Regions from separate parts of the Microbacterium longlingense genome, predicted to be linked through region 1. Evidence: riboswitches for the same ligand, from Rfam matches in the RefSeq annotation. Region 1 holds a riboswitch; the other holds the start of a gene.
The links. Region 1 has a riboswitch for thiamine pyrophosphate ahead of thiM (hydroxyethylthiazole kinase). Riboswitches for the same ligand answer to the same signal wherever they lie in the genome.

Region 1 (3,404 bases):
CGTGCGCCGCCAGCTCCCGCAGCGCGGTCTCGGCCGCTGCGTCGAGCAGCCGGTCACCGCTGGTCGCGACCATGACGGGGTCGAGCACGACGACGGGAGGACGCACCTCGGCCAGCCAACCGGCCACGGCCCTGGCCACGTCGGCGTTGGCGAGCATCCCGATCTTGACCGCGTCGATCTCGACGTCGTCAGACACCGCGTCCAGCTGTGCGCGGACGACGTCTGCGGGCGGCACGTGCACGTCTCGCACGCCCCGGGTGTTCTGCACGGTGAGCGCGGTGATGGCCGCCATCCCGTAGCCGCCGTTCGCGGCGATCGCCTTGAGGTCGGCCTGAATGCCCGCCCCGCCCGATGGGTCGCTCCCCGCGATGCTCAGCACCCGCGGCACCGGCCGGTCTGTGCTCCCCCGCCAGCGGCGGACGAACGCCGCGGCGGCCGCACGGGGGTCCGCGGCGCCGCACAGCGCGGAGACGACGGCGACACCGGCGGCGCCGGCCGCGCGCAGCGGTGCCACGTCCGCGATGCCGACGCCGCCGATCGCGACCGCGGGCACGGGGCTCACCGCGGCGAGCGCGCGGAAGCCGTCGACCCCGAGGGCCGGCGGATGGTCCGGCTTCGTCGCCGTCGGGTGGATCACGCCGACGCCCACGTAGTCGACCGTCCCGGCGGGAAGCGCGCGGACGGCATCGAGGTGCTGCGGCGTGTTGGCGGTGAGTCCGACGATCGCCTCCGGGCCGAGAGCCGCACGTGCGCGTTCGACCCCGGCGTCGCCCTGGCCGACGTGCACGCCGTCGACGCGGGCTCCCCGCCGCCGCGCCTCGACGGCCGCGTCGAGACGGTCGTTGACCACGAGCAGCGCGCGTCCGTCGATCGCATGCGACAGCTCGATGAGCAGATCGACGGTCTCGGCGTCGGTGGCGTCCTTGTCGCGCAGCTGCACGACACGCACGCCGCCGGCGACGGCCTGCCGCACGGTCTCCACCACGCCCCGTTCCCCGCACAGCGCGGCATCGGTGACGAGGTACACCGAGAGGTCGAGGCTCATGGTTCGACCTCCGTCACGCAGGCGACCGGCACGATGTCGTCCGGCTCCACCGCCGCGAGCGCGTCGAGGAAAGCCACGGCGAAACTGCCGGGCCCCAATGCCCGGGCCGCGGCCCGCTCCGCCGCGATCGTGTAGACCAGGGTGGCGGCGGACACCGCGGCCAGCGGCCCGGCATCCGACGTGCGTGCCGCGCCGAGGAAGGCGGCCATCACCGCACCGAGCGCGCACCCGCCGCCTGTCACCCGGGTGAGCAGCGCATCGCCGTTCGCGATCCGTACCGTCCTGGTGCCGTCGGTGATGAGGTCGACGGGACCGGAGACGGCGACGACGCTGCCGTGCGCCGCGGCGAGGGCGTGCGCCGCGGCCTCCGCGGCGTCCGGGGTGTCCGTGGCGTCGACCCCGCGCCCGCCGGCGCTGAGCCCGGCCAGCGCGAGGATCTCCGACGCGTTCCCGCGGATCGCCGTGGGCCTCCGCGCCGCCAGCTCATGGGCCAGTGCGGTGCGCACCGGCAGCGCGCCGATCGCGACGGGGTCGAGCACCCACGGGGTGCCGGACGCCAGCGCGCCCGTCACGGCCTCCCGGCTCGCGGCGCGCTGCTCGGGCGAGGGCGTGCCGAGATTGATCAGGACCCCCGACGCGACGCCGGCGAACAGCTCGCTCTCGTCGACGATGTCGACCATCGCCGGGGCCGCTCCGAGGGCCAGCAGCACGTTGGCGGTGAAACCGGTGACGACCGCGTTCGTGATGCAGTGGGTCAGCGGCGGCGCTTCGCGCAAGCGGGTGAGGAGATCGGCGGCGATCGCCGCGATATCGATGGACGGGCGCACAGGATCGCTCATTTGCGACATCCCTTCGCTAGTACGAACTAGATCAGGTTCGACGGGTCTCATCTCAGCCGCGGATGCGGCACCCCGTGTCACTGACCAGGAGTCTACGCGGACGGACCGCCGACGGTCACGCCCGATCTGCGGACCTTTTCCCGATCTGCGTCGGTAACCACCGTGGGTGCCCCGAGGATCGGGACAAACCCCGCAGATCGGGCGCGCGCGGCCGCGCGGCGCTAGCGTGGAGGCATGACGGTGTCCGTGACGATCGACGCGCACGACGCGCATCCGCCGTTCGAGCAGCTGCGTCGGCAGCTCGCCGCGCAGATCATGGACCGCACGCTGCCCGCCGGCACGCGGCTGCCGGCGGTGCGCGCCCTTGCCGCCGAGCTCGGCCTCGCCGCCAACACCGTCGCGCGGTCGTACAAGGAGCTCGAGGCGGAGGGATACGTCGTCACGGCCGGCCGCAACGGAACGGTCGTGGCGCCGATCGCCGCGGTCGACGATGACGCCGTCCGCAGCGCGGATGCGGCGGCGGACGCCTGCGTCGCCGCGCTGCGCGCGCATGGATTCGGTGACGATGCCGTCATCGCCACGGTGCGCAGAGCGCTCGATCGCCAGCGCGCCTGAGCCGCGGCGACGGCGGATGCCCCGGCGCCGCGAACCGCGCCGCCCCGTCGGTCGACGCCGAAATTTATCTCGATATCAAGATAAATCCTTGACATCCGGGCAGATCTGATCTGTACTACTTATTAGGCAAGCCTTACCTAAGCGATCGCGTTCTCGTCTTCTGGAAAGGACGCTCTCATGAGCACGGAAGTCTCCCGACTGGCTGCATTCGTCGCAGCCGCAACCTTCGACGACCTCAGCGCAGATGCGCAGGAACAGCTGAAGATCCGGGTCCTCGACACCCTCGGCGTCGCCATCGGCGCCCTCGACGCCGAGCCCATCGTGGCCATCCGCGGGCTGCTCGACGACCTCGGCGGCACACCGTCCGCGACCCTCATCGGCGGCGGCAAGACCGCGCCGGACCGCGCGGCGTTCTACAACAGCGCCCTGAGTCGATACCTCGACTTCATGGACTCCTACCTGGCAAAGGGCGAGACCAACCACCCCTCCGACAACCTCGGCGCAGTTCTGGCCGCCGCGGAATCCGTCGGGGCGAGCGGGCGCGAACTGCTCACGGCCTTCGCCGTCGCCTATCAGGTGCACGCACGGCTCTCCGATGTCGCCCCGGTGCGCGCCCGCGGCTTCGATCACACCACGCAGGGGGCGTACGCCGCCGCAGCCGCAGCCGCGAAGGCGCTGCGACTGCCCGAGGAGCAGATCGCGAACGCGATCGCGATCGCCGGGACGGCGAACAACGCCCTCCGTGTGACCCGCACCGGAAACCTCTCGCACTGGAAGGGCCTCGCCTACCCGCAGGTCGCGAAGGAAGGCACCTTCGCCGCTCTCCTCGCGTCGCGCGGCATCACCGGCCCCGAGGCGGTCTTCGAGGGCAACAAGGGCTTCAAGGAGTCCGTTGCCGGCCCCTT
Region 2 (3,404 bases), on a different contig from region 1:
GCTGCGTCTGCCGTGGTGGGGGATCGGCGGTGCGGCGGGCGGGAGCGGTGCTCAGCTCAGCCCGAGCAGCTCCAGAGGGTGCAGGAAGCGCCACCAGAACCCCGGGCCGGCGAGCTCGGTGTCCAGCACCGCGTCGACGGATGCCGCACCCAGCGGACCAGAGACGGTGATCGTCCCGGCGCCGGCGCCGTCCGACCAGTCGTCGCCCAGGGCGAGCTCTGCGGCCACGGTCGGCTGGGCGCCGTTCCACAGCACGGTCGTGACGTCGCCCCCGGCCACGATCCCGGCCGTCTCTCCCCAGCGGGTCTCGATCGTGCCCACCGCCGTGGCGGCGGTGACGACGGGGGGGTGGGCGGAGAGCTGTGCCTCGACCTGCGCGAGCAGGTCGCGCGTGACGTCGTAGCGGGTCTCGTCATCACCCTGGCCGAGCACGCTCGTGTAGACCCGCGCGGTGGTGTCGCCCAGCACCACGTCCTTCGCGGTGAGGAGGTTGTAGGCGTCCTCGACCGATCCCGTCTTGATGCCCACGACACGGGGATCCTCGTGCAGCAGCTCGTTGGTGTTCTCCACGAGGCCAGCGCCGGGCAGATCGATCGAGCGGAGCCCCACGATCTCGCCGACGATCGGGTCTTTCATCGCGATGGATGCGAGAGAGATGAGCGATCCAGGAGAGGCGATGTTGTCGAGGTCGATGCCGGACGCACCGGTCACGGCCATGTCGGTGATGCCGTGGGCCTCGAGCCAGGCCGAGGCGGACTCGGCGAAGTCCGCCTCGCTGTCCCACAGCTCGCCGACAAGGCGGTCGGCGTAGTTGTTGGCCGAGCCGAGCAGGATCCCCTGCAGCATCTGCAGCTGGGTGAGCTCGCCGTCCACGGGCACGTCAAGGGCGGACTCGTCCTGATAGCGGTAGTTCCAGTACTCGTCACTGTCCTGCTGGGTGAACCAGAACGACGGGCCCTGCTCCCCGGGGGCGAGGGGGCTGCGCTCGAGGATCACCAGCGCGGTGACGACCTTGGTCAGGCTCGCCATCGGCGTCGCCTCGCCGGTCGAGGACGCCGTGCGAAGCCCGTCGACGCCGACCGCTGCGCTGCCCTCCTCCGGCCAGGTGATCACCGCCGCCGGCGCGGCTGCCGGCGCGGGGGCGGCCGCGGTGACGACCGGCGCGACGTTGGTGAGGGGCCAGAGCGCGACGGCGCCGCAGTAGACGCCGAACGCGACGACGAGCGTGCCGATCGGTGCGAGTACGGCGGCCACGGGGAAGCGGCGCGGCGGCAGATCGGCAAGGAGGTCTCCGGACGCTTCTACCGGCACGAAAGCGGCGGTCGGCAGCGACTCGTCGTCCTCGGTGGAGCGGGCCCCGACCGTGATGATGTCGGTCCAGGTCAGAGCCTGGGTCTCCGTGCCGGTGCTGCGCGTGCGTGCCGCGCGGGCCTGACGCCGCGTCTTCGGCGCGTGGGGCACACCGGAGGGGGCGTCGGTGCGTCGGGCGGGGTCGACAGGGACCGTGCCGTCGACGGGGGGATGCGGGACCACCCGCCTACCGTACCGAATGAGGCTGTGGCCACCCCGATATGGTTCGCCCTGCCCTGCCCTGCCCTGCCCTGGGTCGTGTGCCCGGCGCACGAACCGAAACACGACGTGACCTGAGTGCCCAGGACCCGGTATGATCGGCGTCACATCACACGGGAGTCCGGCAGCCGGGCTGAGAGGAAGCGAATCCGCGCTTCGACCGTCGAACCTGATCTGGGTCATGCCAGCGCAGGGAGGAGAAAGATATGCACACGTCTGCTTCCGTTTCGAGTGCGCCCGTCGGGGTCGCTGAGAACCGCTACCGCTGGCGCGTCGTCGACATCGTCGTCGCCGCCGTCCTGGGTGTCGCGGTCGGACTGGTCTTCTGGGGGTGGAACACGGTCGGCGGCGCCTGGTTCGGCGTCATGGACGCTCTGACTCCGGGGCTGGGCGGCATTGCCGTGGGGATCTGGCTGATCGGCGGGGTGGTCGGCGGGCTCATCATCCGCAAACCCGGCGCGGCGCTGATGGTCGAACTGGTCGCCGCAACCGTCTCGGCGCTGATCGGCAACGTCTGGGGTGTCTCGACGGTCCTCTCCGGGCTCGTGCAGGGGCTGGGCGCCGAGCTGATCTTCGCGCTGTTCCTCTACCGGCGGTTCACGCTTCCGGTGGCCGTGCTGGCCGGAGTGGGCGCCGCGGCCGCGGCGTGGGTCTTCGAGCTGTTCTACGGCTCCAGCCCCAACATCCTGAAGACGATCGAGTACAACCTCATCTACCTCGGCTCGCTGGTGGTCTCGGGAGCTCTCCTGGCCGGGGTGGTGGGATGGCTGCTGGTGCGCTCGCTGGCGGCAACGGGGGCACTGAACCGATTCGCGGCAGGGCGGGAAACGCGCGAAGAGGTCTGAGCATGACGGCGGGTGTGACGGCGTCCCGGTGGGGCTGGCGCTACGCCGGCCGCAAGGCCCCGGCGGTGCGCGAGGTGTCGTTCGAGATCGAGCCGGGGGAGCGCGTGCTGCTGCTCGGCGCATCGGGCGCGGGTAAGTCCACCCTGCTCGCGGGCATCGCCGGGCTCCTCGGCGGCGCAGACGAGGGCGAGGTCTCCGGCTCCCTGCTGGTCGACGGCCGGCCGCCCGCGGAGCAGCGTGGGCGCATCGGGCTCGTGCTGCAGGACCCGGATGCCGGGGTGGTGCTCTCCCGCGTCGGGGACGACGTGGCCTTCGGGTGTGAGAACCTCGGCCTGCCCCGGGCGCAGATCCCGGCACGGATCGCGGCGGCGCTCGACGCTGTCGGTCTCGACATCCCGTTGTCGCAGCCGACCAAGGCGCTCTCGGGCGGGCAGAAGCAGCGCCTGGCGATCGCCGGTGTGCTGGCGATGCACCCCGGCGTCCTGCTGCTGGATGAGCCGACAGCCAACCTCGACCCGGCGGGCGTCGCGGAGGTGCGGGCGAGCATTGAGCGCGCTGTCGCCGACAGTGGCGCGACCCTGGTGGTGATCGAGCATCGCACCGAGGTGTGGGCAGACCTGATGACCCGGGTGATCGTGCTCGGCGCGGAGGGCGGTGTGCTCGCAGACGGCCCGCCGGAACGGGTGTTCGCCGAGCAGGGCGCTGTCCTCGCGGCAGCGGGGGTGTGGGTTCCGGGGCAGCCCGTCGAGCTGCCGGTGCTGCCGGCCGTGCCGTCCGCAGCGGAGGCCGTGATCACCGCCCGCGAGCTGGCCGTCTCACGCGACGGGCGGACGGCCGTGCAGGAGGGTCTGAGCATCGCGGTGCCGCGGGGCGCCGCGACCGTGGTGACCGGACCCAACGGCGCGGGTAAGTCGACGCTCGCGCTCACCCTCGCCGGTCTCCTGCCGGAGCTCGGTGGTGAGGTGATCGCCCCGGCGCTGGCCGGACGCC

Region 2: another riboswitch for thiamine pyrophosphate. It lies ahead of AC3RXY_RS02180 (ECF transporter S component); the one in region 1 lies ahead of thiM (hydroxyethylthiazole kinase).

Annotation. Positions count from the first base shown of each region.
Region 1 is NZ_JBYRJA020000006.1:256,759-260,162, reverse strand. It holds gene AC3RXY_RS10955 (bifunctional hydroxymethylpyrimidine kinase/phosphomethylpyrimidine kinase) at 1-1,045, opposite strand, end outside; gene thiM (hydroxyethylthiazole kinase) at 1,042-1,884, opposite strand; TPP riboswitch at 1,876-1,969, opposite strand; gene AC3RXY_RS10945 (GntR family transcriptional regulator) at 2,119-2,499, shown strand; gene AC3RXY_RS10940 (MmgE/PrpD family protein) at 2,677-3,404, shown strand, end outside.
Region 2 is NZ_JBYRJA020000001.1:466,480-469,883, reverse strand. It holds gene AC3RXY_RS02185 (D-alanyl-D-alanine carboxypeptidase family protein) at 52-1,533, opposite strand; TPP riboswitch at 1,674-1,782, shown strand; gene AC3RXY_RS02180 (ECF transporter S component) at 1,776-2,414, shown strand; gene AC3RXY_RS02175 (ABC transporter ATP-binding protein) at 2,417-3,404, shown strand, end outside.